Regions from separate parts of the Pseudomonas sp. KH_024_B2 genome, predicted to be linked through region 3. Evidence: predicted binding sites of a transcription regulator. Region 3 holds the regulator's gene; each other region holds the start of a gene.
The links. The regulator FliA, encoded in region 3, starts transcription of late flagellar genes. The targets are predictions, from matches to a motif close to CTAAAGTTTNNNNNNNNNNNGCCGNTAA.
Positions count from the first base shown of each region.

Region 1: a site for FliA is predicted at 7,531-7,558, ahead of AC3I0A_RS21715 (flagellar protein MotY). Genes of this name have one in related genera too.
Region 2: a site for FliA is predicted at 2,117-2,144, ahead of flgM (flagellar biosynthesis anti-sigma factor FlgM). Genes of this name have one in related genera too.

Region 1 is NZ_CM174502.1:4,638,783-4,648,969, forward strand. It holds gene AC3I0A_RS21675 (RnfABCDGE type electron transport complex subunit D) at 1-834, shown strand, start outside; gene AC3I0A_RS21680 (RnfABCDGE type electron transport complex subunit G) at 831-1,442, shown strand; gene AC3I0A_RS21685 (Rnf-Nqr domain containing protein) at 1,435-2,025, shown strand; gene nth (endonuclease III) at 2,051-2,689, shown strand; gene AC3I0A_RS21695 (PA3496 family putative envelope integrity protein) at 2,797-2,976, shown strand; partial or broken gene AC3I0A_RS21700 (response regulator) at 3,131-3,752, opposite strand; gene AC3I0A_RS21705 (hypothetical protein) at 4,340-5,080, shown strand; gene AC3I0A_RS21710 (argininosuccinate synthase) at 5,198-6,415, opposite strand; gene AC3I0A_RS21715 (flagellar protein MotY) at 6,545-7,453, opposite strand; gene pyrC (dihydroorotase) at 7,624-8,670, shown strand; gene rnt (ribonuclease T) at 8,667-9,344, shown strand; gene AC3I0A_RS21730 (peroxiredoxin) at 9,420-10,022, opposite strand.
Region 2 is NZ_CM174502.1:1,348,152-1,358,338, reverse strand. It holds gene cheR (protein-glutamate O-methyltransferase CheR) at 1-212, opposite strand, end outside; gene AC3I0A_RS06360 (chemotaxis protein CheV) at 225-1,190, opposite strand; gene flgA (flagellar basal body P-ring formation chaperone FlgA) at 1,269-2,030, shown strand; gene flgM (flagellar biosynthesis anti-sigma factor FlgM) at 2,181-2,507, shown strand; gene AC3I0A_RS06345 (flagella synthesis protein FlgN) at 2,556-3,023, shown strand; gene AC3I0A_RS06340 (flagellar brake protein) at 3,116-3,862, shown strand; gene AC3I0A_RS06335 (MFS transporter) at 3,928-5,292, opposite strand; gene AC3I0A_RS06330 (glutamine synthetase family protein) at 5,364-6,605, opposite strand; gene AC3I0A_RS06325 (sensor histidine kinase) at 6,904-7,596, opposite strand; gene AC3I0A_RS06320 (response regulator) at 7,593-9,197, opposite strand; gene AC3I0A_RS06315 (RES family NAD+ phosphorylase) at 9,499-9,954, opposite strand; gene AC3I0A_RS06310 (DUF2384 domain-containing protein) at 10,014-10,187, opposite strand, start outside.
Region 3 is NZ_CM174502.1:4,101,571-4,111,757, forward strand. It holds gene AC3I0A_RS19050 (ParA family protein) at 1-140, opposite strand, end outside; gene motD (flagellar motor protein MotD) at 191-1,078, opposite strand; gene AC3I0A_RS19060 (flagellar motor protein) at 1,094-1,834, opposite strand; gene AC3I0A_RS19065 (protein-glutamate methylesterase/protein-glutamine glutaminase) at 1,834-2,961, opposite strand; gene AC3I0A_RS19070 (chemotaxis protein CheA) at 3,011-5,260, opposite strand; gene AC3I0A_RS19075 (protein phosphatase CheZ) at 5,291-6,079, opposite strand; gene AC3I0A_RS19080 (chemotaxis response regulator CheY) at 6,101-6,472, opposite strand; gene fliA (RNA polymerase sigma factor FliA) at 6,641-7,381, opposite strand; gene fleN (flagellar synthesis regulator FleN) at 7,378-8,208, opposite strand; gene flhF (flagellar biosynthesis GTPase FlhF) at 8,328-9,644, opposite strand; gene flhA (flagellar biosynthesis protein FlhA) at 9,656-10,187, opposite strand, start outside.

The DNA.
Region 1 (10,187 bases), 540 kb from region 3:
GCCGCTGTCCTCAGTTTGCGCAAACGCGCTCTGAAACCCTCTCTGAGCGATTGCAGTGCGCTGGTCAGTGCCACCTTGCTGGCACTGGCCTTACCACCTTATTGCCCATGGTGGTTAACCCTGAGCGCAGCCGCGTTTGCGCTGTTTTTTGGGAAACACCTGTACGGCGGGGTCGGCAAAAACCCGTTCAATCCGGCGATGCTTGGCTACGCAATGGTTCTGGTGTCGTTTCCACAGCCAATGACCCACTGGCCGGCCTCCCACGGCATGGACCTGCTCGGTGGCTTGCAACAGGTTTTCAGCTTCAGCAGCTCGACACCCGATGCCTGGGTCCAGGCCACGGCCCTGGACAGCCTGCGAATCAACAAAAGCCTGACCATGGATGAACTGTTCGCCGCCAATACTGCGTTCGGCCACTGGGGTGGCAAAGGCATCGAATGGCTCAATCTGGCGTTCCTCGCTGGTGGCGCATTTTTGTTGCAACGGCGGGTGTTCAGTTGGCACGCTCCGGTCGGCATGCTTGCCAGCCTGTTTGTCATCAGCTTGCTGTGCTGGAACGGTTCGGGCTCCGATTCCAATGGTTCACCCCTGTTCCACTTGCTGACGGGCGCGAGCATGCTCGGGGCGTTCTTTATCGTCACCGAGCCGATCTCCGGCGCCAAAAACCCAAAAGCCAGGCTGCTGTTCGGAGCAGGTGTTGGCCTGCTGACCTATCTCATTCGGACCTGGGGCGGTTATCCAGACGGTGTGGCATTTGCCGTGCTGTTGATGAACCTCACCGTGCCTGCGCTGGAGCGCCTTTTCGCCCCCCGACCAGAGCCGTCAGCGCCATGAATAGAGCCCTCGGCATACTGATCCTGGTGTTACTGGCCGGTCTGGGTGGAACCGCGACATTCTTCGTGCAACAAATCGCTGCGCCGCACATCGCGGCGGAACAACGCGCCATACAAAACCGTAATCTGCTGGAAATGCTGCCCCAGGACAGCTACGACAATCAGCCGCTGGACCAGCCACTGTCGCTCAAGGATATTGAGCTTGGCAGCAGCCGACTGCTCGGCGGGTATCTGGCCACTCAATCCGGTCAACCCAGCGCGGTGATTCTGCGCAGCCAGACAGTGGGCTACGCAGGCCCTATCGAGCTGTTGATCGGGATCGGGGTAAACGGCAAGCTGCTGGGCGTCAAAACCCTCAAGCAGTCAGAAACGCCGGGGCTTGGAGGGAACATTGCGGCGACCCCAAACCCTTGGCTGCAGAGCTTTTCCGGTAAATCGCGCACTGAGCCGCCCGACTCCGGCTGGGGACTTAAAAAAGATAACGGCCAGTTCGATCAAATGGCCGGAGCAACGATTACCTCAAGGTCGGCGATCAGCGCCATTCATGATGCGCTGCGTTATTTCGACGAGCATCAGGCGCAACTCACAGGAAAGCCTGCTCATGACTAACACCTCGACGCTGCGCAATTCGCTGATGCTCGCGCCACTGATTGGCGTCAGCGACACCTTGGTCAAGGCCGTCGGTGTGTGGCTGATGTCCATTCTGATCATCGCAATCTATGGCATGAGCATGAAAGCGATTCGGAGCCGGCTGAACCCCAGCCTGCGTCTGGCGACCAATATCGTATCGGCTGTAACTATCGTCAGTTGTGCAGGACTGGCCTTGCAAGTCTGGGCTCTCGAGCTGCATCAAAATCTGGGCATTTACCTTGGGCTGATTGCCCTTCAATGTGTGTTGCTCGAACTCGACGGCTTTTTCGAACACAGCTTGATGACTGACCGCCTGCGACTGCTTGGCCTGTTCGGCGCGCTGTTGATTACACTTGGCACGCTGCGTGAAGTTCTGGGAACGGGCTCCCTGGGCAGCCATTTGTGGTGGCTGGCCGGATCCACCGATACTCACTGGCAGCTGTGGCTATGGGCTCAGGATACGGGACCGCGCCTGCTCATTCTGGCGCCAGGCGGGTTTATCCTCGCAGGGCTGCTGATCGCCGCGAAACAGGCCTGGGCCGCCTCCTCAAAACCACATTGACCGCCTTCAAGGAAACGCTCTACCCATGAACGCTGCAAAACGTCTGGAAATATTCCGCCGGCTGCACGAAGACAATCCGGAACCGAAAACCGAGCTGGCTTATTCCTCACCGTTTGAGCTGTTGATCGCGGTCATCCTGTCTGCCCAGGCGACGGACGTTGGGGTCAACAAGGCCACAGCGAAACTGTTCCCGGTCGCCAACACACCCGCAGCGATATATGCCCTCGGTGTCGAAGGGCTGTCGGAATACATCAAGACCATCGGCTTGTACAACAGCAAAGCGAAGAATGTGATCGAAACCTGTCGATTGCTGGTAGAGCGTCATAACGGTGAAGTTCCACAAACACGCGAAGAGCTTGAAGCACTCCCCGGCGTGGGGCGCAAAACCGCGAACGTGGTGCTCAATACCGCCTTTCGCCAGCTCACCATGGCCGTCGACACCCATATTTTCCGGGTCAGTAACCGTACTGGACTGGCACCGGGAAAAGATGTCGTCGAGGTGGAAAAAAAACTGATGAAGTTCGTGCCCAAGGAATTCCTGCTCGACTCGCACCACTGGCTCATCCTCCACGGACGCTATGTGTGCCAGGCTCGCAAACCGCGCTGTGGCAGCTGCCGGATCGAAGACCTGTGCGAATACAAGCACAAGACCTCTGACGATTGAGTATCCATAGAGTTTGATGATCGATCGATTGAAAAAATCTTTTTTACCCGACACCGGAATATCGCTATAAGGTGCCCCAATGGCAGTCTTAGCCTGGAGTTAACCTTATGAGCGCTAGTAAAGAACAACTGGACGTAGAAGACGACTTCACCGCCGCTGAGTCAGAGGATGCCGAGCCTGTGGTGGAAGTGGCGAAGACCAATCTGAGCAAACGCCGCACCATTGACAATCTATTGGAAGAGCGCCGTCTGCAAAAGCAATTGGCCGATTATGATTTTGACGATTAACACCTGAAAGCCTCCCGAAATGGAGGCTTTTTTGTTGGCTGCCCGGCGCCTTGGCACTGGCTTTTTCACGCAGACGTCCTGTCGCCCGATAGCACAGCGCCCGGCACCACACGGCAATGCCGTTGCCCTTTCTTACGGTCGTGGGTATCGGGATTCAAACCAATCCATTGCGTTGCGCAAGCTCGATCAGGTCAACCAATGAACGGGCATTGAGCTTCAGCAGCAAGCGCGTCTTGTAAGTACTCACTGTTTTGTTGCTGAGAAACATTCCATCGGCAATCTCCTTATTGGTCTTTCCTCGTGCAAGCTGCTGCAACACCATCATCTCCCGACCAGAAAGACGATCGACCATATCCGCTTCGCTGGCATTCCCCAAACTCGAACGTACGGTATGCAACGCCTGATTGGGAAAATAACTATATCCGGAAAGTACCGCTTTGATCGCGCTAAGCAGCTCTGTCAAATCTTGTTGCTTGCACACATACCCTGCGGCGCCGGCCTGCATACAACGCATGGAAAAATGTCCCGGTGCCTGTGAGGTCAACACCAGCACCTTGAAAGGCATGGTGATTGAAGTCAGGCGCGCGATAACTTCCAAACCATCAAGCTTTGGAATTCCGATATCCAGGATAACGATATCCGGCATATGCTCACGGGCCAGCTGCAAGGCATCCACACCATTATCCGTCTCTGCAATGACTTCATAGCAATGGCGCTCCATCAGCATGCGTACAGCAAGACGAATGACGGGCATCCACGATCAGCACTTTATTCATGGGCAAGTCCAATTTTCGCTGTTCGAATTTTTAGAGTCAGCACAATAGCCTAGTCATTTCCCCTTGGCATCGCGCCCTCCCCAGTCACCAGCACCCAGAGACCATTCCTACAAGCAACTCGGATTTATCCTACAAAAAAACACCAAAAAGGATGTGTCTTAAAGTTTAATCGACACGCGCCCTACCTTGGCTTGATGATTTTTTTGTACCGCATCACATTTATAGCGGAAGTTTGCCGAATCACTCAAACTAAATCCTCGCTTTTTTTGTATCGAAACATCATTAAAAAATACTCACCTAGCGTCTAAAAAAGTTCATCTTCCTTGCCTGATCATGACTAGAATAACTCTAACGACCATGAAAAACCCACCCGACTATTAGCATGCCAAACACCAACACTTATCTTGAGAACTTGTTAAATAGCAGCCCCTTCAGATACTGAAGATCATCGATAACCCATTGATAGAAAAACCCACAACAACGGCGAGATTGACAACCACATCACTTGAAAGAAACCACTCAGTCTCCTGCACCTTACCGCCGTTAAAACCCAGGACATGAAATACAGTATTCTTAAGTGAGAAAAGATGAACAAATACCGAGAGAAAGTAACCAACCCAATGACCATCATTGCAATTTTCGCCGCGCTAACGGAAGCCTCAGCAACTGTATCGCTGCCGTTCCTTGATGACGGCGACCGGGATATCTATGTCTGGTTCCTTATCAGTTTCCCGCTCTGCTTGATATTTCTTTTCTTTATCACATTGAATTTCAACTACAAATCGTTGTACGCGCCTTCCGATTTCGAGAAAGGAGAAGACTTTATAAAGATCATCGACGATGCGGCTCGTCCGAAAGAAATCAAAGCCCCCCCGGAACAACATAATTGCACAGCAGGCGATGAGAAAGACGTCTATCCGCCAGCAAGGCTGAAAAAATGCCCGCCGCAAAGTCTTATATTCCGGCAGCAGAAAAGCCGCTATTCATCACGCAATGCACAAGACCCACCCGTCCATTTCAATTTATTCAAAAACCACGCTATGCAACCCACCGTCCATCTACCCCAGATGCTGCACGGCCTGCACCTTATTGATACCCGGCGGATAAATACCAAAGAAGACATTGATACACTATTCTTAGAGATCGGCCAGAAGATACGTAACAAGCCAGACAGCGGCGAGCTTATCATTTTTCTTACCAATCAGAAGTCGGCTCAACTTATAAATCAGCACGAACTTGAAAAGCCAAACAAGGACGAGACGAAACAACCTTCCTATATAGTGTACAACTTGAGCACGCGCGCCTTGACACAGAGCCTGCCAAGTTAATGATCGACAATAGAAAACACACAAAAAAACGCGAATTCGCAAGATGAAAAAAAGAAAGCATCATGCAAAAAAAAGGCCCTGCTTATGCAGGGCCATTTTTTGCTCGCCTTCAATCAATCAGAACAATTTCCGACCTTTGTTTGCGGCAATACGCATACGCAACGCATTGAGTTTAATGAAGCCCGCAGCATCCGCTTGATTGTAAGCGCCGCCATCCTCTTCAAAAGTCGCAATGTTTGCATCGAACAACGATTCATCGGACTTACGGCCGGTGACAATGACGTTGCCCTTGTACAGTTTCAGGCGAACCACGCCATTCACGTGTGCCTGAGACGCATCGATCATCTGTTGCAGCATCAGACGCTCGGGGCTCCACCAGTAACCGGTGTAGATCAGGCTGGCGTACTTAGGCATCAGCTCGTCTTTGAGGTGAGCCACTTCGCGGTCCAGGGTAATCGACTCGATCGCACGGTGAGCACGCAGCATGATGGTGCCGCCAGGCGTCTCGTAGCAGCCGCGGGACTTCATGCCGACATAGCGGTTCTCGACGATGTCCAGACGGCCAATACCGTGTTCGCCACCGATACGGTTCAGGGTCGCCAGCACGGTGGCCGGGGTCATTTCGACGCCGTCCAGTGCGACGATATCGCCGTTGCGGTAGGTCAGTTCCAGGTATTGCGCCTTGTCAGGAGCCTTCTCCGGGGAGACGGTCCAGCGCCACATGTCTTCTTCGTGCTCGGTCCAGGTGTCTTCCAGCACGCCGCCTTCATAGGAGATGTGCAGCAGGTTGGCATCCATCGAGTACGGGGATTTTTTCTTGCCGTGACGCTCGATCGGGATGTTGTGCTTTTCAGCGTAATCCATCAGCTTTTCACGGGAGAGCAGATCCCATTCACGCCACGGAGCAATCACTTTGACCCCAGGCTTCAACGCATAGGCACCCAGTTCAAAACGAACCTGGTCGTTACCTTTGCCGGTTGCACCATGGGAAATGGCGTCGGCGCCGGTTTCGTTGGCGATTTCAATCAAACGCTTGGCGATCAACGGACGAGCGATGGAGGTACCCAACAGGTACTCGCCTTCGTAAACGGTGTTGGCGCGGAACATAGGGAAAACGAAATCGCGGACAAACTCTTCGCGCAAATCGTCGATGTAGATCTCTTTCACGCCCATGGCTTGTGCCTTGGCGCGTGCAGGTTCGACCTCTTCGCCCTGACCCAGGTCAGCGGTGAACGTCACCACTTCACAGTTATAAGTATCCTGCAGCCACTTGAGGATCACCGAAGTGTCCAGGCCGCCGGAATACGCCAGAACGACCTTGTTTACGTCCGCCATGCCATCACTCCACCGGGTTGTACGGAAAGCCTTTGATTCTACCGTTCAAACCAATAAATTTACAGAGGCGCGACAGCTTATGACGACGAAGCGACAGATTATGTCGAGTGCGCGACGACTACAGCCGTTTCAGGAAGTCGCCGCCGCATTGCTCGCGGAGCTGACCTGTGGAGCCGGCTTTTCGGTGGGTGCAACACGCTCGAGGTGAACATTGACCCGGCGATTCTTCGCTCGATTGGCGGGATTGGTATTGGGTGCCAAAGGATAGCGCTCACCGTGGAAACGCATGATGATTTGCGACTCCTGGACGCCGTTGACCTTGAAAAAATCCATCACCGCCAAGGCTCGACGCCGCGACAGATCACGATTGGTCAAACGATTGCCGCTGTTATCCGAGTGGCCGTCGAGCTCGATGTGATTGACGCTCGGATCAGCCTTGAGGAACTCCAGCATGACCTGCAATCTGGCCTTGGCCTGCGCATCAAGGTCGATGCCACCGCCTGGAAAGCCGACTTCGGCCTGCTTCACTTGATCGAAATTCATCGGCAACAGCTTGGCAGTGCACGCCTGATAATCGCTATAGGCCTTGTTGAACTTGACCGGTAACAAACGAACTTCAGAAACGCCACCCTCCCGAGAGTAATGGCGAACCACCGGGCTGCGGCCGTCCAGCAAGCCATTGAACAGTCGACCGGCCTGCACCTGCGAACTGTTGAACAGCACATCGCCACTGCCGGCCCTCACCGCCCCCAGATTGATATCACCGCGCCCCGGCTGCCAGGGTGCAGCGGCCGCCAACAAGGTCGCCGAGCCACCACCGAGCGTCGAGTTGTAGGCCTTGAGGCGGAACGTCGCCTGCTCGCCAGCACGCCGCACGAACTCACCGGAACCAAAATCGGTAATGGGCTGGCTCAGGCGGCACTCGAATTTGTCACCATCGACCTTCCACTCGATGCTTTCCAGACGCGTCTGGAAAGTCACAGCCATCGCGGGCAGGCAGGCAAACACACTGAGCAAGGCTAAATAACGCTGGCGCACGGGAGGCTCCATTGGCTTCTACACAAAAGACCGACACGCGTTTACGGCATATCAGTTGTTTACAGCACACCTATGGGATATCGGAAGCTTGCTGCAAAACTTGATAGCGAGTGCCTGAGAGAGTCTTTTCCGGTAGCATTCCCCTCAGTTTGACCCGCCTGGAATCCCCAATGTCCGACCGCCTGACCCTGCTGCGTCCCGACGACTGGCATATACATCTTCGCGATGGTGCTGTGCTACCCAATACTGTTGCGGATGTTGCGCGCACCTTTGGCCGCGCCATCATCATGCCCAACCTGGTACCACCGGTGCGTAACGCCGTTGAAGCCGATGCCTATCGCCAGCGTATTCTCGCTGCGCGCCCGGCCGGCAGCGTTTTCGAACCACTGATGGTGCTCTACCTGACCGATCGCACGGAGCCTTCCGAGATTCGCGAGGCCAAGGCCAGTGGTTTCGTGCACGCCGCCAAGCTCTATCCGGCCGGCGCGACCACCAACTCGGACTCTGGCGTTACCAGCATCGACAAGATCTTCCCTGCACTTGAGGCCATGGCCGAAGTCGGGCTGCCCTTGCTGATTCACGGTGAAGTCACTCGCGGCGACGTCGATGTCTTCGACCGTGAAAAACTGTTCATCGACGAACACCTGCGCCGGGTCGTGGAACGCTTCCCGACACTCAAGGTGGTGTTCGAACACATCACCACCCGTGAAGCCGTGCAGTTCGTCAACGAGGCCCCGGCCAACGTAGGCGCGACCATCACTGCTCACCACCTGTTGTACAACCGCAACCACATGCTGGTTGGCGGGATTCGCCCGCATTTCTATTGCTTGCCGATCCTCAAGCGCAATATCCACCAGGAAGCACTGCTCGACGCCGCCACCCGTGGCAGCGAGAAGTTTTTCCTGGGTACCGATTCGGCCCCGCATGCTCAACATGCCAAAGAAGCGGCGTGTGGCTGTGCCGGTTGCTACACCGCTTATGCTGCGATCGAGATGTATGCCGAAGCCTTCGAACAGCGCAATGCACTGGACAAGCTCGAAGGTTTCGCCAGTTTGCATGGCCCGCGCTTCTATGGCCTGCCAGCGAACACCGATAGCATCACCCTGGTTCGCGAAGAATGGACCGCCCCGACCAGCCTGCCCTTCGGCGAGCTGTCTGTAATCCCGCTGCGCGCCGGTGAAAAACTGCGCTGGCGCCTGCTGGAGAAACACTCGTGAGTGAAGACCATTTCGACGACGAACAAGACGGCCATAACGGCGGTGGCGGCTCTCGCCATCCAATGGCAGCCCGGTTTCGTGGTTACCTCCCGGTAGTCGTCGACGTTGAAACCGGTGGTTTCAACTGTGCCACCGATGCCTTGCTGGAAATTGCCGCGGTCACCATCGGCATGGACGAAAAAGGCTTCGTGTTCCCTGAACACACCTACTTCTTCCGGGTAGAGCCTTTCGAGGGCGCGAACATCGAAGCAGCCGCTCTGGAGTTCACCGGGATCAAGCTCGATCATCCGCTGCGCATGGCTGTCAGCGAAGAAACGGCCCTGACCGATATCTTCCGCGGCGTACGCAAGGCTCTGAAGGCCAATGGCTGCAAACGCGCGATTCTGGTGGGGCATAACAGCAGCTTCGATCTGGGCTTCCTCAACGCCGCTGTCGCGCGCCTGGACATGAAGCGCAACCCGTTTCATCCGTTCTCCAGCTTCGACACCGCGACGCTGGCCGGTCTGGCTTATGGTCAAACCGTGTTGGCGAAGGCCTGCCAGACTGCCGATATCGACTTCGACGGTCGCGAGGCCCACTCGGCACGCTACGACACCGAGAAGACCGCCGAGCTGTTCTGCGGCATCGTCAACCGCTGGAAACAAATGGGCGGCTGGGAAGACTTCAACGACTGATCGGGTCGCCTGAAAATATCCCGCCCATAAAAAAACCGGCCTCAGAGGCCGGTTTTTTTATGCCTGACGCCTGGTTTACAGCTTGCCAGCGTTCTCGGTCAGGTAAGCAGCAACGCCTTCTGGCGAAGCAGTCATACCTTTGTCGCCTTTTTTCCAGTTGGCCGGGCAAACTTCGCCGTGCTCTTCGTGGAATTGCAGAGCGTCGACCAAGCGGATCAGCTCTTCCATGTTACGGCCCAGCGGCAGGTCGTTGATGATCTGCGAACGGACAACGCCTTTGTCGTCGATCAGGAACGCGCCACGGAAAGCCACGCCGTCTGCGGACTGAACGTCGTAGGCTTTCATGATTTCCTGCTTGATGTCGGCAGCCATGGTGTATTGAACCTGGCCGATGCCGCCATTGTTCACAGGGGTGTTGCGCCATGCGTTGTGGGTGAAGTGCGAGTCGATCGACACCGCGACCACTTCAACGTTGCGTGCCTTGAAGTCAGCCATGCGGTTGTCCAGAGCGATCAGCTCGGACGGGCAAACGAAGGTGAAGTCCAGTGGGTAGAAGAACACCAGGCCGTATTTGCCTTTGATGGCCGAGGACAGGGTGTAGCTGTCTACGATCTCGCCATTGCCGAGTACGGCCGGTACGGTGAAATCAGGGGCTTGTTTGCCTACGAGTACGCTCATTGGATATCTCCTGGTGTAATAACGTTGAAGAACAGGGTTCGTACCAGCCTGCCACCCTCAGGCGACAGCCCTGTGACACGAACCCGCTTCGCAAGGACCGGCCATCATACACTGCGTTTTTAACCTGTCCTTAGCGGTTTTTTTTCGAGACAGGTAAAAAGCCGC
Region 2 (10,187 bases), 2.8 Mb from region 3:
GTCATGGCGTCCACCACCATCTCGCGCAAACCGCTGCGCGGCTGGGTCTGAATGCGCTGAACCAGCTCACCCAAGGATTTGATACCCTGCTGTTCCATCAGTTTATTGAGACGGCTCGACACCAGATATTGCTTGTTCTCACCGAGCAAAATGCCACAGGCTTTTTCCAGGAAGACCCGGAACTGTTCGAAATCCAAATTACCCGTAGACAATGATGCCGCCTCTTAAATCGTATTGACCGCCAGGAGCAAACGCTCCTGGCTGATATCTGCTGCCTTGATCCGGTCGACTACCCGGGATGCCAGGTCATCAGGACGGAATTTGGCAAGGAAGTCATCGGCACCGACTTTCTTCACCATCGCCTGATTGAACACGCCTGACAACGAAGTATGCAGGATGATATGCAGCTTTTGCATGCGAGGGTCATTGCGGATCTCGGCCGTGAGGGTGTAGCCGTCCATTTCAGGCATCTCGATGTCGGAAATCATCATCACGAATTCTTCTTCCGGCTTCTTGCCCTCGTCGACCAGCTTGCGCAGGTAATCCAGCGCCTGTCGGCCGTCATTCAACGCGACGACCTCGACGCCGATCGTCTGCAGGCAACGGGTGATTTGCTTGCGCGCCACCGACGAATCGTCAACCGTCAGCACCCGCAGGGAAACCGCCTTGTGCCGGGTTTCAACGTCCACCACACCCACTGAAATGGTTTCCGGGGTTGGCGACACTTCAGCCAGAACCTTCTCGACATCGATGATTTCGACCAACTGATTGTCGACCCGGGTCACCGCCGTCAAGTAATGATCGCGACCCGTGCCCTTGGGCGGCGGATGGATCTCCTCCCAGTTCATGTTGACGATGCGCTCGACCGACCGGACCAAAAAGCCCTGGGTCTTGGTGTTGTACTCCGTGATGATCACGAAGGGATTGCTTTGATCTTTCAACCCGCCCGAGCCGGTCGCCATTGCCAGATCAAGGATCGGAATGGTCGCCCCCCGAATATTTGCGACACCGCACACAACAGGACTGGACTTGGGCAACAGGGTCAGCTTGGGGCATTGCAGCACCTCCCGAACCTTGAACACGTTGATCCCATACAGCTGCTGGCCGTCAAGACGGAACAACAACAGCTCAAGGCGATTCTGCCCTACCAGTTGCGTGCGCTGGTTAACCGAATCCATTACACCAGCCATGCCCAGACTCCTACACCAATGCTTAAGATCCGACGCACATTCATCACTAAACGGCACGGGGCTTGCTTTTTAACCGTTATGAACGCCAAAACGACATTTTTCCGACGCCTGACCGCAAACTACCGCAAATTACTCTGCGCGCTGTCGGCCGTCTGCCTGTTCAACGCTGGCAGCCCTGCCCTTGCTGATTCGGTTACCTTGCCTGATCTGCTTATCGGCGTCACTCAAGGCTTTCTTGAGTTCACCGTTGAAGATTATTTGGCAACCAGCCAGACGCAAGGACGCTACGAAATCCAGGTCAACCAGCTCGACCCTCGCTTGCGCCTGCCGGTATGCGACAAGGAATTGACAGCGACGCTGGAGAGCCCGGCTCAACCTTTGGGTCGCGTCACCGTACGGGTGCGCTGCGACGGAGCGTCTCCCTGGACGGTCTTCGTGCCCGCTCAAGTGCGCCTGTTCCGAGAGATCGTGACCACCACTCGCCCCCTTAAACGCACGGGGATCATCAATCCCGAGGACGTCACCCTGCGCGAGCGGGACATCAGCCAGATCAACCAGGGCTATCTGACGTCTGTCGATCAAGCCATCGGGCAGAAACTCGTCCGACCCATGGTCAGCGATCAAGTCATTACCCTTGTCCACCTGGAACAAGCGGAGGTCGTGCGCAAAGGTGATCAAGTGGTGATCTCCGCCCGCAGCGGTACGCTCAATGTGCGAATGCCCGGCGAAGCCCTGTCCAATGGAGGCATGAGCGAACAAATCAAGGTCAAGAATCTGAACTCTCAACGGGTGATCAAAGCGCGTGTGACCGCGCCAGGCCAGGTGGAAGTCGCCTTGTAGGAAACTGGCGCTATGCTCGGGTGTTCCCTAAACTGTGCCTCAAGCAAGGCAGGTGCCGACGCGCGCCGGCTCATTGATAATTGAGCCTAAAGTTTTTCCGGGTATGGCCGAAAACATGGCAAGCGTCCAAATACCCAGAGGTTCTCCATCATGATCATCGATTTCAATCGATTAAACAGCTCCCCCACACTCACAGGCAGTACGCGTACCAGCGGCAGCAAGGAAACCGGCGACGCCGGCAAATCCGCGCCGGTGAATACCCCGACCGAACAGGTCAGTACCAGCCAAAGCGGGGAATCGGTCCACCTCAGCGATGAGGCTCAACAGTTGCAGAAGGTCACTGACAAGCTGCGCGATCAACCCGCTGTCGACAACGCCCGTGTGGCCGAGTTGAAGCAAGCGATTGCCGATGGCAGCTATAAAGTCGACAGCAACCGTGTAGCCAGCAAACTGCTCAACTTCGAAGCCCAGCGCTAGCCAATGGCCTGCGCCAGGCTTTTGGACGCTTAAAACCCAAGGCCAGCCATGCACGACACTCATTTACTGCAACTGATCACTGACGACTTTGCTCCTGCGGAGCACCTGCTGGAGTTGCTGCAAGCCGAATCCCTGGCGTTGCACGGTCGCGACATGCCACTGCTCGAAGATATTCTCGCGCAGAAACAGGCCCTGATCATTCTGCTTGAACAGCATGGCCGTTTACGCAGCCAGATTCTCGTCAGCCTCAACCTGCCGGCCAATCGCAGCGGCCTGGAACAGCTTGCCGGGCAATCGTCCATTGGCAACCAGCTGCTGACTCAGAGCGATGAGCTCAACCAGCTTCTGGCCAAATGCCAGGCAGCCAACGAACTCAACGGTCGCTCGATCCAGGTTCAGCAAGCCACCACCGCCAATCAGTTGAAGATCCTCACCGGCGGCGAACCTCCTGCCCTTTATGATGCCCGCGGATCAACCTCCAGGCTGGCGAAGCCGCGCCCACTCAGTCAGGCTTGAAATCAGAGATAAATGCGCTCTATCAAGGCGCGAAACATGCTGGCAAAATGCCGGCTATTGCGTGTCGTATTTTGCCTGGAGATTGATGAACCGTGTTCAATGCCCAAAACGCGGAAGATGCTCCGCAGCCACCGAAGGTGCTCACTACCCCTTTGGAAATCGCCGCCAACCTGCGGCTGCTGCAAGAGAGCCATGATCCACTGATCATCACTTTCCATGAGCGCACTCAGCGCTTTCAGAGCTATCTGGTCGAAGTCGATCGAGACAGCAGCATGATCGCCCTGGACGAAATGATTCCTCGCGACGGCGAGCGCTTTTTGCTCAATGGCGAAGCGTATCGCGTCGAGGGCTTCCACGACGGCGTGCGGATCGCGTGGGACGGCAATGGCTCGCTGACGATCGACGAATCCAATGGCGGTCGCTGCTATCGCGGCGCAATGCCTGTCGAAGTGGTCTATCACCAGCGGCGCAATGCCTTTCGTGCAGCGCTGAAACTGGCTCAACTGGTCAACATCGAACTCGGCGGCGAAAAACTCAAAGCCCCGGTCAACGGCAAGCTGCTGGACATTTCGGCCACCGGTTGCAAGTTGCGCTTTGATGGCGATATCTCCGACCGCCTGCAACTGGGCGAGGTCTACGACCGCTTCATTGCCGCCCTGCCCTTCGGCAACATGACCGCACCGGTCGAATTACGCTATCTGCATCACGAAGAGCGAATCGACACCACCTTCGCCGGGGTGCGCTTCCACAACATGAGCGGCCTGGTGCAACGGCAGGTCGAGCGTTTTGTCTATCAGCTTCAGCGTGAAGCACGGCGCTTCGATAAAGACGATCTCTGATCCTGACCCGTCAATAAAAAACGGGCAGTCCCTTTCGGTGACTGCCCGTTTTTCGTTTCCAGGGTCTAAGGCCTGGCCTCAGTGAAACTTTGTGGCTGCTCCGGATCCGGCTCCTCGGGCGTTACCTCCACTTCGGACTCCACTTCCGGCTCAGGCTCAGGGCTTACATGGTTCTGCATCTGATCATGTACAACCTGCTCGTCGACCCGCGGGTCAAGGCAAGCCACCAATGGCGAACTCGACATACTGTCTGGCATGGCCACGTGATGCAGAGGCGCATCCTCGACCTGATGCAGGTTGGTCACAGCCTTCGGCCGAATACGCCACACCAGCACCAGGGCGAAAAAGCTGAAGAACGCATAGAGCATCTGGCTGCCGAACAGCTTCATCAGCACACCCGCCGCCAGCGGCCCGATGCTTGCGCCGACACCATAAGTCACCAACAGCATCGCCGTCAGCGACACCCGTCGATCGCCTTCGACATGGTCATTGGAAAACGCCACCGCCAAGGGATACAGGCAGAACTGCACCAATGAGCAGAGGAAACCGGCGATAAACAGCACTTCAAGCGTCACCTGAGGCATGACCGCCAGAGGCAACGCGGCCAGCGCCAGAAAAGTCGCAAAACAACGGATCAGCAGCGCCCGATCATAGCGATCCGACAACCAGCCCAGCGGCCACTGCACCACTAATCCGGCAAAGATGCAGCTACCCATGAACAGGCCGACCTGCTCCGTGGAAAGCCCCTGCTGGGAGGCATACAGCGGTGCCAGGCCGTAGAACGAACCGACGATCAACCCCGACCCGAGCACGGTACTCAAGGACTGCGGGACACGCTTGATAAAGAACCGCGGCTCCATCGGTGCCGGATGCAATGGCGCCGGGTGAATGCGCCGGGTCATGGCCACGGGCACCAGACACAAGGCAAAACACAGGGCCACCAGCATCAGCAATTCCAGTCCCAGCTCCGGGTGCATGACCAGAATCAGCTGACCCAGAACCAGCCCCAGGTAGGACGCAATCATGTAGCCGCTGAACACCACGCCGCGCTGTTTGGCGTCGGCCTGCTCATTCAGCCAGCTCTCGATGACCATGTACTGACACATCATGCCCAGGCCGACGATCACCCGCAGAAACAGCCAGGCCGGTAACCAATCCACCAGCCCATGGCCCAGCACCGCCGCACCGACAATCCCGGCGCAGGTCGCATAAGCCCGGATATGCCCGACCCGGGCAATCAGCCGGTGGCCGATTTTCCCGCCCAGCACCAGGCCGAAATAGTTGGCTGCCATCAACGCACCGACCCACAGACTGTCGACATGGTCGGCGGCCAGGCGCAACGCCAGGTAAGTACTGAGCAAGCCCGAGCCGATAAGCATCATCAGCGAGGCGAAATAAAGCGCTCGAAAGGATTTCCAGATTTGGCGCATCGGCGTTCCGAGCGGCTCCTTGAATTGGGTATCGGGCTATCAGCAAAGATAGCCCGACGGCGACGGGTCGGTTATGCCTGGGCAGCTAAAACACGCCGCTCCCAGGGAGTGATTTCATCGTAGAAACTGCTCAGTTCCATGGTCTTCGAAGCAATGTAGCCTTCGATGAACTCTTTGCCGAACAGTTCCTTCGCCAACTGGCTACGTTTCAGACGCTCAAGCGCCGCATGCAAGGTACAAGGTAACGACAAACTTTCCGGCACTTCGAATTCGCCCTGGATCGCCGGGGTCGGCTCCAGCTCGTTTTCTATGCCGTGAAGCCCGGCAGCGAGGCTCGCGGCAAGCGCCAGATAAGGGTTGGCATCAGCACCCGGCAACCGATTCTCGACCCGTCGCGCCACCGGCGAACTCGCGGGAATCCGCAAGCCCGCGGCCCGATTGTCGTGGGACCAGCAGGCATTGTTCGGCGACGCGTAAGGATGGCACAAGCGCTGATAAGAGTTCACGTTCGGCGCAAACAGCGCGGTGAAATCCGCCAGCGCCGCTTGCTGCCCGCCGATGAAATGGCGGAAGGTCGCGGTTGGCTCTCCGGCCTTGTCGCTGAACACGTTGCGCCCGGTACCCAGCTCCACAATGCTTTGGTGAATATGCATCGAGCTTCCCGGCGTGTGCGCCAGCGGCTTGGCCATACAGACCACTGTCAGACCATGCTTGAGCGCGACTTCCTTGAGCAAGTGCTTGAACAGGAACGTCTGGTCAGCCAGCAGCAACGGATCGCCGTGCAACAGATTGATTTCGAACTGGCTGATGCCCATCTCATGCATGAACGTATCGCGCGGCAAGCCCAGCGCCGCCATACATTCGTAGACTTCACTGAAGAACGGCCGCAAGCCGTTATTGGAGCTGATACTAAAGGCCGAATGTCCTGACTCGCGGCGTCCGTCCAGACCCACAGGCGGCAGGAATGGCTGGGTCGGGTCGGTGTTCGGGGCGAATACGAAAAACTCCAGCTCGGTCGCCACCACGGGCGCCAGGCCCCGCGCCGCGTAACGGGCGATAACCGCTTTAAGCTGGCCGCGAGTCGAGAGACGGGAGCTTTCACCGGTCAACTCGTCCGCATCGCAAATCGCCAACGCCCGCGGCTGCTTGCTCCAGGGCAAACGATGAATATGTTTGGGATCAGCAACAAGCGCCAGATCGCCGTCATCGCTGCCGTAAAAACGCGCCGGCGGATAACCGCCCATGATGCATTGCAGCAGCACACCCCGCGCCATCTGCAACCGCCGCCCCTCGAGGAAACCCTCGCAGGTCATTACCTTGCCACGTGGCACACCATTAAGATCCGGAGTGACACATTCAATCTCATCAATGCCCGTCAATCGCTGCGCGAGTGACTTGTGGCCATCGGTCGTCATGACTCAATCCTGTGTTGTGCAAGCCGCGAACGGCGACCCGTACAAAATACGCACCACCCGTTCAGGATTTCAAGCAGGCACAGGCGAAAAGCAGCGATATATGACGCAGGTCAGCCATGAAGTGAAGGCTGAAACGATAATTCAGGATTTCGCAGGGCAGGTTTTGCCGTCAGCGGCGCCATTCAAGGCACGCCATTCAAGGTAGATAGAGGCTGAACAACCCGCCGCCCAAGGGGCCGCCATTGCTGATCGCGGTACGCCCACGCACACCGTTGCGCTGATGCAGTTCAGCAATACGCGCGGCGAAGTACAGGCCCAGGCCGGTGCTGCCGCTGCTCTGGTTGATGCCTTGCAGGTAATCCGCCTGACGCTCGATCATCTGCGGCGGGTAACCGTCCCCATCGTCGTTGATGCTCACCACCAGTTGCCCGGCCTCATCCTGCACGCTGATCAACAGAGCATGGCGGGCATAGCGGATAGCATTATTGATGCTGTTGGCCAATACGGTGGCGATCAGCTCCCGATCGAAGAAACCGAGGGGGCTCAAGGGATCGACCTCACAGGTCACGACGATGCCGCGGCTTTTGAACACCTCCTGGTGACAGGCCAGCTGCGCTTCGATGAAGTCATCCAGCTCATGGTAATCAGGCTGCAATGGCAGCTGATTGACCCCCAGTTTGTACAGCCCCAGCAACTGCACCAGCATGCCATTGAGGTGCGCGAACTCGTACTCGATAACGCCCTGCTCGGCGGTTTGCCGCTGGGCGTCTGGCAGACGTGCGAGCCATTGAGCGTGAGCCTGCATGAGCATGGCCAGGGAATTCTTCATGTCGTGTACGGTGGAGGCAATCACCGTAGAAAAATCGAGCCCCTGGTCACTGTCGTTCATTCGCCAAAGGCCTTGCTTCGCAGCTTCTGGTAACGCGGATAGCGCGTGTCGCTCTCGGGAATCATGCCAACCATTTTCAAGCAGGCCCGACACTCTTCGAGCAAGGCCGTGTCGGAACTGGCATCGGCCCCGTGCAACAGCGATTGCGCCATATTCAAGGCAATACTGATGTTCTTCGGCTGCAACAACAGCGCGCCGCGGAACAGCGCCCGGGCTTCGGTCAGAGTGCCCGCCTTGTAACTGCGCACGCCTTGACGGTTCAGGTCGGCGGCGGCGTTACCGGCATTGAGAATCGCCGGGTCGTCGGTCAGCTTGGCGATGCCTTGCATCACCACCGGGTCGTCACCGTAGATTTCCGCACAGTTTTTCAGCATGGATGCACCGGCCTCTGCCTGACCCAACTGCTGGAGTTGTTTGGCGACCAACAGCGCCGCTTCGGCGCTCATGAATTGCTCCATGCCCTCAAGGCGGGCCATCGCCTGCTCCGTCAGTTTCTCGGCGGTTTCGGCATCGTTGAGCAACAAGCTGGTGGCTTTCATCAGCCGTGCACGCACCTGCAGCCCCGGATCGTTGACGTTATCCTTGGCAACCGCGCTCAGGGTCTGATTGATTTCCAGCCGGGTCCGGGTATCCAGGCCTTTCTCACTGCCTTTACTGATCAACGCCTGGGCCAGACCGAGATTGCTCTCCGGGTCCTTGAAACGCGACTGCTGCCCTTGGGCTACGGCCTGGCGATAGGCTTTCGATGCACTTTCAAAATCTTCGTTGGCCAACGCCAGCTTGCCGAGCAGCGATTGTCGGCGCACCGCCAGAGGCGACAAACGAACGGCTTCCTCCAGCACGCTCTGTGCGCGTTTGGTGTCCCCTTGGGCGACCAGCACATCGGCCATTCCGTCGTAGAGCGCCGGCATCATCGGAAAAGTCTTCAGCGCCGTTTCGTACAGGGTCTGTGCCTGGCTGACCTGGCCTCGCTTGAACAGCGACCAACCCAACCCGGCATAGGCCCAGGGCAAAGGGCGGTCCGCCAGAATGGTATTGAGAAAGCGCTCCAGCGCCTCATGCTGATTAAGGTCGCGCAAAGCATCAGCCCTGAAACGCAGGCACAACGGCGCAAACCGTGGCTCTTGCTTGCACAGAGCCGCACAGGCTGCCAGGACTTCAGTGGGCTTGCCCCGGTCGAGGGCTTGCAGAATCGGCTTGAGCAAATTCTTGCGTTGCACCAGCTTCTCCAACCGCTGAGCCAGACCCGCGCGATTGAAGGGTTTGGTCAGATAAGCGTCCGGCTCATGCTCAAGGGCACTGAGCACCATGGCCTGGCTGGTCTCGGCAGTGACCATGACGAACACGCTTTCATGGCTGATCAGCTTGTCGACCATCAGGTCTTCGAGCACCTGCTGACCGTTCTTCCTCCCGTCCCCAAGATGGTAATCCTGCAGGACGAAGTCGTAGCGCTTCTGCGCACACATGCGCAGCGCCTGCTCACCCGTGTCGGCAGTGTCTACGTCCTTGACGCCCAACTCGCGCAACATGGACCTGACTGAAGTGCGGAAATCAGAGAAATCATCGACGATCAAAAAGCTTTTTTGTTGGTACGCCAGCATCGAAGATTCCAGCCAAGTAAGAAGATGAACCCAAAGGAAGATGCAAGGACGAGCTCAGCTTCGCTGCCCATTTTGGCGCGCAGATGATAGCCAGTAGCTATGAGCTATCAAGCAATTTCTCACAACCCTGCCATTCCTCTTGCCTGCCGCACGCTTTGGGCTCGATCTACGGGTTTCCCTGGCATTCGGACAGCAGGAGAGAACGGCTGCCCATCGGGTTATCGGCCGGTTGTGGTGTTCCCTTATAGGTGTTGGGTAAGTAATGCTTATTTATCTGGCGGAGCGCTTTGGCCACAAACTTTTAGCGCCAGGATGCCTGCGAGGTCGGCAGATCCCCGTTCGGGTCGTAAACGGTAATGCTGTCATTGGCGCCAAGCGCTTCTGTGTAGATGACTAGATTTACCCCATCAGGACTGGCCTGTGATGGGAAAAGCAGTCCGGCACACCCCGTCTCCAGCACCCAGTCTCCGAGAGTCCAACTTGGCGGCTCAATACCCTGGTCAAATCGCAGCGCGCGCCAGTCGCAGTAGAACTCCTGCCAGAGCATGTCCCAGCCATCTTCAAACCCGGCCGAGAAGTCAGCCACGCGGGCTAGACTCACTTGGTACGAGACCATCAATCCTGGCGGTAGAATCGATGCTGTTTGCTGATACTCGGCGATGGCGGTAGCGGTATCCGCGGCGAGGTAAAGCGCCGGAAGATCCTTGCGGTTTGCGCGGCCGCCTTGCTTGGCTGCACCACTTCCAGAGGTGGGCATGTAAGCCCACCTGGGAGAGTGCATACGGAAAAAGGGAATCGATACCAGCGAAGTTTCCTTCATCCTTGGGAACCAGCCTCAATCGATTCGAGGTAAGCCAGCAGATTCGAGGTTTTACCCTCTGCCACCACCTGTTCAGCGGTATGGTAGCGGAAAGCGCGCAACGGCTCGTTTTTGAACCAATAGACCGCCTTTGGCAGATTGCCGGTGACGTCCTCTGCTGCTCGGATCAC
Region 3 (10,187 bases):
TAGCTGGTCATCGAGCCGTGGGGGTCGAGATCGACCACGACCACGCGCTTGCCCGCCTCAGCCAGCAAACCGGCTAAAGCGATGGAAGTAGTGGTTTTTCCAACACCACCCTTTTGATTGGCGACTGCCCAGACTCTCATTCAGATCCTTCCTCCCGGTCTAACAGGCGCAACCGGGAAATGGCGCTAAGTTACAGGGCTGGCGACGGAGAATTGACGGCGCTCTCTCGTCCCGGCGACTTTACAGGCGTGGGTGCAGTTTGTGTGCCAGCACGCTTCAATGCGGCATCGGGTTTGGCATTGGCGGTTCCGGTACCGGTCAGGCTGCGGCGTACATCGAGGTTGCGTGACACCACCAGCACCACGCGGCGGTTGCGCGCCCGGCCTTCGACGGTCGCGTTATTGGCCACCGGCTGGAATTCGCCATAGCCGACCGAAGCCAGGCGCCCCGGATTCACCCCTTCCATGGCGAGCATGCGCACAATACTGGCCGAGCGGGCCGACGACAGTTCCCAGTTGGTCGGGTATTGCGAAGTGCGGATCGGCTGATCGTCGGTGAAACCTTCGACGTGAATCGGGTTGTCGAAGGGTTTCAGAATCTTCGCCACCTTATCGATGATGTTGAACGCGATATCACTGGGCATGGCGTCACCGCTACCGAACAGCAGGCTGGAGTTCAACTCGATTTCGACCCACAACTCATTGCCGCGGATGGTCATCTGCCTGGAGCTGATCAGGTCACCGAACGCCGCGCTGATGTCATCGGCGATGGATTTCAGCGGATCGTTACTCGCCTGAGCAATGCCAGCGTCAGTCTGCTCGCTGTCCTTGACCAAGGGTTTGGCCGGCGTGACTGTCTTGGGGCGCTCGTCACCGATGGGTATCGGCTTGAGAGTGCGCTGCGGGTCGTTGAACACGCCGATCAGTGCCTGGGAAATCTCTTTGTATTTGCCTTCGTTGATCGAAGAGATCGAATACATAACGACAAAGAAGGCGAACAGCAGCGTGATGAAGTCGGCGTACGACACCAGCCACCGTTCGTGGTTGACGTGTTCTTCAGGTTGGCGACGACGTGCCATGGTCCATTACCCCCATCAGTCCATGAAGCCCTGAAGCTTCAACTCAATGGAACGAGGGTTCTCACCTTCGGCAATCGACAGAATGCCTTCGAGCAACATCTCGCGATAACGCGACTGACGCACCGCGATCGACTTGAGTTTGCTGGCAATCGGCAGCAGCACCAGGTTGGCACTGGCGACACCGTAGATAGTCGCGACAAAAGCCACGGCGATCCCGCTGCCCAGTTGCGAAGGGTCGCCCAGATTGCCCATGACATGGATCAAGCCCATGACCGCACCGATGATGCCGATGGTCGGCGCATAACCGCCCATGCTTTCAAAGACTTTGGCAGCGTCGATGTCACGGCTCTCCTGGGTGTAGAAATCCACCTCGAGGATGCTGCGGATCGCTTCCGGTTCAGCACCGTCGACCAACAACTGCAGGCCTTTGCGCGAGTAGTCGTCGGGCTCGGCATCGGCCACGCCTTCAAGACCCAGCAAACCTTCCTTGCGGGCGGTCAGGCTCCAGTTCACCACGCGATCGATGCCACCGGCCAGATCGAGATGGGGCGGAAACAGAATCCAGACAAGGATCTGCATGGCGCGTTTGAAGGCACTCATCGGCGACTGCAACAACGCGGCGCCGACAGTACCGCCCAATACGATCAGCGCCGCCGGGCCGTTGGCCAGCGCACTGAGATGACCACCTTCCAGGTAGTTGCCACCAATGATGGCGACAAACGCCAGGATGATCCCGATAAGGCTTAAAACATCCATCAGAGGCACGCCTCGACCAGATGCTTGCCAATCTCGTCCAGGCCGTACACGGCATCCGCCAGGTCCGCTTTGACTATGGCCATCGGCATGCCGTAGATCACGCAGCTGGCCTCATCCTGGGCCCAGATCGCACTGCCGCCCTGCTTGAGCAGACGTGCGCCTTCACGACCGTCGGCGCCCATGCCGGTGAGCACCACCGCCAGAACTTTGTCACCGTAGGATTTGGCTGCCGAACCGAAGGTGATGTCCACGCTCGGTTTGTAATTCAGACGCTCGTCGCCCGGAAGGATTTTCACCGCGCCACGGCCATCGATCATCATTTGCTTGCCACCCGGCGCCAGCAGCGCCAGGCCTGGACGCAGGATGTCGCCATCCTCGGCTTCCTTGACACTGATGCGGCACAGCTTGTCCAGACGCTCGGCGAACGCCTTGGTGAAGGCCGCCGGCATGTGCTGGATCAGCACGATCGGCGCCGGGAAGTTGGCCGGCAATTGGGTCAACACACGCTGCAACGCGACCGGGCCGCCCGTAGAGGTGCCGATCGCGACCAGTTTGTAGGCTTTGCGTTTCGGTGCCGGCGAGCTCGGGCCGGCCGCCGGCGCACGGGCAGGAATCGGCACCGGCGCGGGACGCGCAGGCGCACTGCTGCCAAAACTGCTGACAGCAGGTGACGGTGCGGGCGCAGCGACAGGCTGTGGCGCCGGAGCGCTGTAAGCACTGAAACGACGGTTGCTGCGCGAAATGGTGTGGATCTTCTCGCACAGCAGTTGCTTGACCTTCTCGGGATTGCGCGAGATGTCTTCGAAATTCTTCGGCAGGAAATCCACCGCGCCGGCATCCAGCGCGTCGAGGGTAACGCGAGCGCCTTCATGGGTCAGCGAGGAGAACATCAATACCGGAGTCGGGCAGCGCTGCATGATGTGCCGCACTGCCGTGATGCCATCCATCATCGGCATCTCGTAGTCCATGGTGATCACGTCCGGCTTTAATGCCTGCGCCTGATCGATCGCCTCTTTGCCGTTGGTCGCCGTACCGACGACCTGGATATTCGGATCCGCTGAAAGAATTTCCGAGACGCGGCGGCGGAAAAAACCCGAATCATCCACCACCAGGACCTTGACTACCATAAACACTCCGTTAGGCAGAGCGGGGCAAAACCGCCCCGCTCTGCCAGAATCAAATTCGCCGCGCGGCGTAACGCTTGAGCATGCTCGGGACATCGAGAATCAAGGCGATGCGGCCGTCACCGGTAATGGTGGCGCCGGACATGCCCGGGGTTCCCTGGAGCATCTTGCCCAATGGCTTGATGACCACTTCTTCCTGACCGACCAGTTGATCGACGACAAAGCCGATCCGCTGGGTGCCCACCGAAAGGATCACCACGTGGCCTTCTCGCTGCTCTTCGTGAGCGGCGGAGGCGACCAGCCAGCGCTTGAGGTAGAACAGCGGCAGCGCCTTGTCGCGCACGATGACCACTTCCTGGCCATCGACCACGTTGGTGCGCGACAGGTCGAGATGGAAAATCTCGTTGACGTTGACCAGCGGGAAAGCAAAGGCCTGGTTGCCGAGCATGACCATCAGCGTCGGCATGATCGCCAGGGTCAGCGGGACCTTGATGACGATCTTCGAGCCCTTGCCCTTGGTCGAGTAGATATTGATGGTGCCGTTGAGCTGGGCGATCTTGGTTTTCACCACGTCCATGCCCACGCCGCGCCCGGAGACGTCGGAAATCTCGGTCTTGGTCGAGAACCCCGGAGCGAAGATCAGGTTGAAGCAATCGGTCTCGCTGAGACGGTCCGCCGCATCCTTGTCCATCAGGCCTTTCTTCACGGCGATACCGCGCAGAACATCGGCGTCCATGCCCTTGCCGTCATCGGAGATGGACAGCAGGATGTGGTCGCCTTCCTGTTCAGCGGACAGAATTACTTTGCCGCTGCGGGGTTTGCCCATCGCTTCGCGCTCAGCCGGCTCTTCGATACCGTGGTCGACCGAGTTGCGTACCAAGTGGACCAGCGGGTCGGCCAGGGCCTCGACGAGGTTCTTGTCGAGATCGGTTTCTTCGCCGACCAACTCCAGGGCAATCTCTTTCTTCAACTGACGAGCCAGGTCGCGAACCAGTCGCGGGAAGCGGCCGAAGACTTTCTTGATCGGCTGCATCCGGGTTTTCATCACCGCGGTCTGCAAGTCGGCGGTCACCACGTCGAGGTTCGACACGGCTTTGGACATGGCTTCGTCGCCGCTATTGAGGCCTAGACGGACCAAGCGGTTACGCACCAGCACCAATTCGCCGACCATGTTCATGATCTCGTCCAGCCGCGCGGTATCGACCCGCACGGTGGTCTCGGCTTCACTGGCCGGTTTTTCCGCAGGTGGCGCGGCCGGGGCACGGGCCGCAGCCGTCGCAGCGGCTGCAGCAGGCTTCGGTGCTTCGGCTCTAGGCTCGGGCGCTTTGGCGACGGGTTTCGGTGCAACAGCCTTGGCAACCGGCGCCGCAACCGAAGCGCTGGCGCCGGTAGCGGTGCCAACTTCAGTGAACTTGCCCTTGCCGTGCAATTCGTCGAGCAGCGATTCGAACTCGTGATCGGAGATCAGATCGCTGCCGACAGCTGCAGCGGTTGGCGCAGCCGGGACCGGTGCCGAAGCAATGGCCGATTCCAGCGCATCAACGGCAAAGTTGCCCTTGCCGTGCAACTGATCGAGCAGCGCTTCGAATTCGTCGTCAGTGATATCGGAGCTGTCGCCTGCCGCTTTCGGAGCAGCTGGTGCAGCGGGTGCTGCGACCACCGCATCGACGGCGAACTGGCCTTTGCCGTGCAGCTGATCGAGCAACGACTCGAACTCGGCATCGGTGATTTCATCACTGGCCGCAGCATTGCTGGCAGGTAGAAGAGCAGCCGTCGGAGCCTCGGCCTGTGCCTTGACGGCGTTCAGCGAGTCCAGCAGTTGTTCGAACTCGTTATCGGTGATGTCGCCCGATTCGCTTTCGCCAGCCGGTTCTTCGACCATGTCGGCAACCGGAGCGGATGCAGCCTCGGTTTGCGGCTCGGCCAGACGGGCCAGAGCCGCCAGCAATTCAGGCGTGGCAGCCGTGATCGGGCTGCGTTCGCGCACTTCGGTGAACATGCCGTTCACCGCATCCAGCGCTTCCAGAACCACGTCCATCAATTCCGAGTCGACGCGACGCTCACCCTTGCGCAGGATGTCGAAGACGTTCTCGGCGATGTGACAGCACTCCACCAGCTCGTTGAGCTGGAGGAAGCCGGCGCCCCCTTTTACAGTGTGAAAACCGCGAAAAATTGCGTTGAGCAAGTCTGCATCATCTGGCCGGCTTTCAAGCTCGACCAGTTGCTCGGACAGTTGCTCAAGAATCTCGCCGGCCTCAACCAGGAAATCCTGAAGGATCTCTTCATCGGCGCCGAAGCTCATTAAGGGTGTGCTCCTAACAGGTCTAAAAACCTAAAATCCAAGGCTGGATAGCAAATCGTCCACATCGTCCTGACCGGACACAACGTCTGCTCTTTTATCGGCATGAATCTGCGGACCTTCACCCTGAGAGAGATGTTTTTGCGGATCTTTTTCTGCGAGGATCGATTCGTGGTCATGTTCAATGCCCGCAAACCGGTCGACCTGACTGGCCATCAGCACGAGTTTGAGCAGATTGCTTTCGACTTCCGTGACCAGTTGCGTCACGCGCTTGATCACCTGACCCGTGAGGTCCTGGTAATCCTGAGCCAGCAGGATGTCGTTGAGATTGCTCGACACGACGCGAGTCTGTTGCTCGCTACGGGTCAGAAAACCCTCTACCCGCCGGGCCAGCTCGCGGAACTCTTGCGCACCGACTTCGCGGCGCATGAACCGCCCCCAGTCCTCGCTCAAGGCCTGAGCCTCGTTGCTCAGACCGTTGACCAGCGGGGTACTGTTCTCGACCAGGTCCATGGTGCGGTTGGCCGCAGCCTCGGTCAGCCTGACCACATAGGACAGGCGCTCAGTGGCATCCGTGATCTGTGAAACTTCCTCGGCTTGCGGCATATTCGGGTCAATCTGAAAATTGACGATTGCACTATGCAGTTCGCGGGTGAGCTTGCCGACTTCCAGGTACAGGCCGCGATCACGAGTCTGGTTGAGCTCATGGATCAGTTGCACAGCATCGCCGAACCGGCCTTTTTCAAGGCTGTCGACCAGTTCGCGGGCATGTTTTTTCAGGGTCGATTCAAAATCGCCCTGTGAAGTTTCGTTATGCTCCATAGCTCCCCCGTGGCGGACTCATCAACCGATGCGTTCGAAGATCTTTTCAATCTTGTCTTTCAACGCCTGAGCCGTGAATGGTTTGACCACATAGCCGTTCACACCGGCCTGAGCGGCTTCGATGATTTGCTCGCGCTTGGCTTCGGCCGTGACCATCAGCACCGGCAGGTGCTTGAGCTTTTCATCGGCACGCACGTGGCGCAGTAGATCGATACCGGTCATGCCGGGCATGTTCCAGTCCGTTACCAGAAAGTCGATGCTCCCGCTGTTGAGGACCGGAATCGCGGTAGTACCGTCATCCGCCTCGACCGTGTTGGTGAACCCAAGGTCACGCAACAGGTTTTTTATGATCCGCCGCATCGTTGAGAAGTCATCAACGATGAGGATTTTCATATTCTTGTCCAATTCGACCTCCAAGCAGTCTTAAAACGCGCGCAGCACCTGAACGCGCCATTCAATCAATTAGGCGTAACACTCAACGGTTGTATGGATTACAACGGGCCGTGACCGGTGCAGCAAAATGCCGTACCAACCTCGTTCGCAGTGTCCCCACACTGCCTGTCAGCGCGCTCGCCACTCCCCCAAACGCCCCCGTAAACGGGCCGCGCACTGGCTGTGTAACTGGCTGACCCGCGATTCGCTGACCCCCAGGACCTCACCGATTTCCTTGAGGTTCAGCTCTTCGTCGTAGTACAGCGCCAACACCAGTCGCTCACGCTCCGGCAAATTGGCAATCGCGTCCGCCAACGCAGCCTGGAAACGTTCATCTTCCAGATCACGCGACGGCTCGAGATGAGCACTCGCGCCATCCTCGTGCAGCCCTTCATGCTCGCCGTCCTGCAACAGATCGTCGAAACTGAATAAGCGGCTACCCAGGGTGTCGTTCAAAATCCCGTAATAATCATCGAGACTCAATTGGAGTTCGGCCGCAACTTCATGATCTTTAGCGTCACGGCCGGTTTTAGCTTCAATTGAGCGGATTGCGTCACTGACCATCCGGGTATTGCGGTGGACCGAACGTGGAGCCCAGTCGCCTTTACGCACTTCATCGAGCATCGCGCCACGAATGCGGATACCCGCGTAAGTCTCGAAACTCGCGCCCTTGCTGGCGTCGTATTTGGTCGACACTTCCAGCAAGCCGATCATCCCGGCCTGGATCAGATCCTCGACCTGAACACTGGCCGGCAGGCGCGCCAGCAAGTGGTAGGCAATACGCTTGACCAGTGGCGCATAGCGCTCGATCAGTTCGTACTGGCTGTCACGCGCCGACGTCTTGTAAAGGTTGTAACCGCTGGCTGTCATAGAACAGGACCCGCTGTCTGATGCACCAGCCGTTCGACGAAAAATTCCAGATGCCCACGAGGATTGGCAGGTAGCGGCCAGGTATCGACCTTCTGGGCAATAGCCTTGAACGCCAGCGAGCACTTCGAGCGCGGGAACGCTTCATAGACCGCACGCTGTTTCTGCACAGCCTTGCGCACGCACTCGTCGTAGGGAACCGCACCGACGTATTGTAAGGCCACGTCCAGGAAGCGATCCGTGACCTTGGTCAACTTGGCGAACAGATTGCGGCCTTCCTGCGGGCTCTGCGCCATGTTGGCGAGCACCCGGAAGCGGTTCATGCCGTAATCGCGATTGAGCAATTTGATCAGCGCGTAGGCATCGGTGATCGAGGTCGGCTCGTCGCAGACCACCAGCAGGACTTCCTGGGCGGCGCGCACGAAACTGACGACCGACTCGCCAATCCCGGCGGCGGTGTCGATCACCAGCACGTCGAGGTTGTCGCCGATATCGCTGAAAGCCTGGATCAGCCCGGCATGTTGCGCCGGACTCAAATGCACCATGCTCTGCGTGCCGGACGCCGCGGGGACAATGCGAATTCCGCCGGGTCCCTGCAGCAGCACATCGCGCAGCTCACAGCGCCCCTCGACCACATCGGCCAAAGTGCGTTTGGGTGTCAGTCCCAACAGAACGTCGACGTTCGCCAGCCCCAGATCGGCATCCAGCAGCATGACGCGCCGGCCGAGCTCAGCTAGAGCCAGGGACAAGTTCACTGACACGTTAGTCTTCCCGACGCCACCTTTGCCGCCGGTCACCGCGATCACCTGTACGGGATGCATGCTACCCATGTTCGTTTTTTACCTTGTCTTACTTAGACGGAGGCCACATAACTGGCTGCGCGTTCACCATTGGAACAATGCATGGCAGACCATCGATGTAGATACACTGCAATCTATTCATTATTACCTCAGCCGACCCGCTTGGCCGGACTGTGGTAGAGATCAGCGAACATATCAGCCATGGCTTCTTCGCTGGGTTCTTCCTGCATCTGCACACTCACGGCGCGACTGACCAATTGATGGCGCCGCGGCAAATGCAGATCATCCGGAATCCGCGGCCCATCGGTCAGATAGGCAACGGGTAATTCGTGACTGATCGCCAGACTCAACACTTCGCCCAGACTCGCCGTTTCATCCAGTTTAGTCAGGATGCAGCCGGCCAGCCCACAACGTTTGTAACTGTGATAAGCAGCGGTTAGAACCTGTTTTTGGCTGGTTGTTGCCAACACCAGATAATTTTTTGATTTGATCCCGCGACCGGCCAGGCTTTCCAGCTGCATGCGCAACGCCGGGTCGCTGGCCTGAAGGCCGGCGGTATCGATCAACACCACACGCTTGCGCAGCAGCGGATCGAGCGCCTGCCCCAGGGACTGGCCCGGGTCGAGGTGGGTCACGGAGACATTGAGGATGCGCCCCAGGGTCTTGAGTTGTTCCTGAGCGCCAATCCGGTAGCTGTCCATGCTCACCAGCGCGATGTTCTGCGCGCCGTACTTGAGCACATAACGCGCCGCCAGTTTGGCCAGCGTAGTGGTCTTGCCCATGCCGGCCGGGCCGACCATGGCGATCACCCCACCCTCTTCCAGCGGCTCGATCTCGGGTGTGGCGATCATCCGCGCCAGGTGCGCCAACAGCATGCGCCAGGCCTGGCGAGGCTCTTCAATTTCAGCGGTCAGCGCCAGCAGATCGCGCGACAGTGGACCGGACAGACCGATGCGTTGCAGGCGACGCCAGAGGTTGGCCTGCTGTGGTTTGCTGCCTTGCAACTGATTCCAGGCGAGCGAACCCAACTGCACTTCCAGCAGTTCACGCAGACCGTTGAGCTCGAAACGCATCGAGTCGAACACCCGCTGATCCACAGCCGGAGCGGCAGGTGCCGGTGCTGGACGGCGGGGTTCGGCAAACGTCGGCTCGATCAAGGGTTCGGCGGCGGTCAGCGGCAAACCGGCGAACAACTGGCGATTGGTGGTTGAATCGCCGTCACCGCGCAGGCTCAGCTCAGCCTGGGCCGTGACAATCCGCGACTGGGTTTTGCGTAATTCGTCTTCGAGCTCGATATTCGGTACGCGGGGTGCCAGCGCGGACAGTTTGTAATCAAGCGCAGCCGTCAGCTCGACACCGCCGGCGATCCGGCGATTACCGATAATGGCAGCATCAGCGCCCAGCTCATCGCGAACCAGCTTCATGGCCTGGCGCATATCGGCGGCGAAAAAACGCTTAACTTGCATAAACCACTACCTCAGCCGTTGGGCCCTACTGTCGCAACGATGGTCACTTGCTTGTTGTCAGGAATTTCCTGATACGCCAACACATGCAAACCCGGGACTGCCAGCCGTCCGAACCGCGAGAGCATCGCGCGGACCGGACCGGCTACCAGCAGAATCACCGGCTGACCTTGCATTTCCTGACGCTGCGCCGCTTCGATCAACGAGCGTTGCAACTTCTCAGCCATGCTTGGCTCCAGCAGAACGCCCTCTTCCTGACCTTGTCCTGCCTTCTGCAGACTATTGAGCAATATCTGTTCCAACCTTGGCTCCAGGGTGATCACAGGCAGCTCCGACTCAAGCCCCACAATGCTTTGGACGATGGCACGGGATAATCCGACACGCACCGCGGCGACCAGCGCGGCAGTATCTTGACTCTTGGCGGCATTGTTGGCGACGGCTTCGGCAATGCTGCGAATGTCGCGAACCGGCACCTGCTCGGCCAACAACGCCTGCAGCACTTTGAGCAGCTGCGACAACGACAGAATGCCCGGCACCAACTCTTCA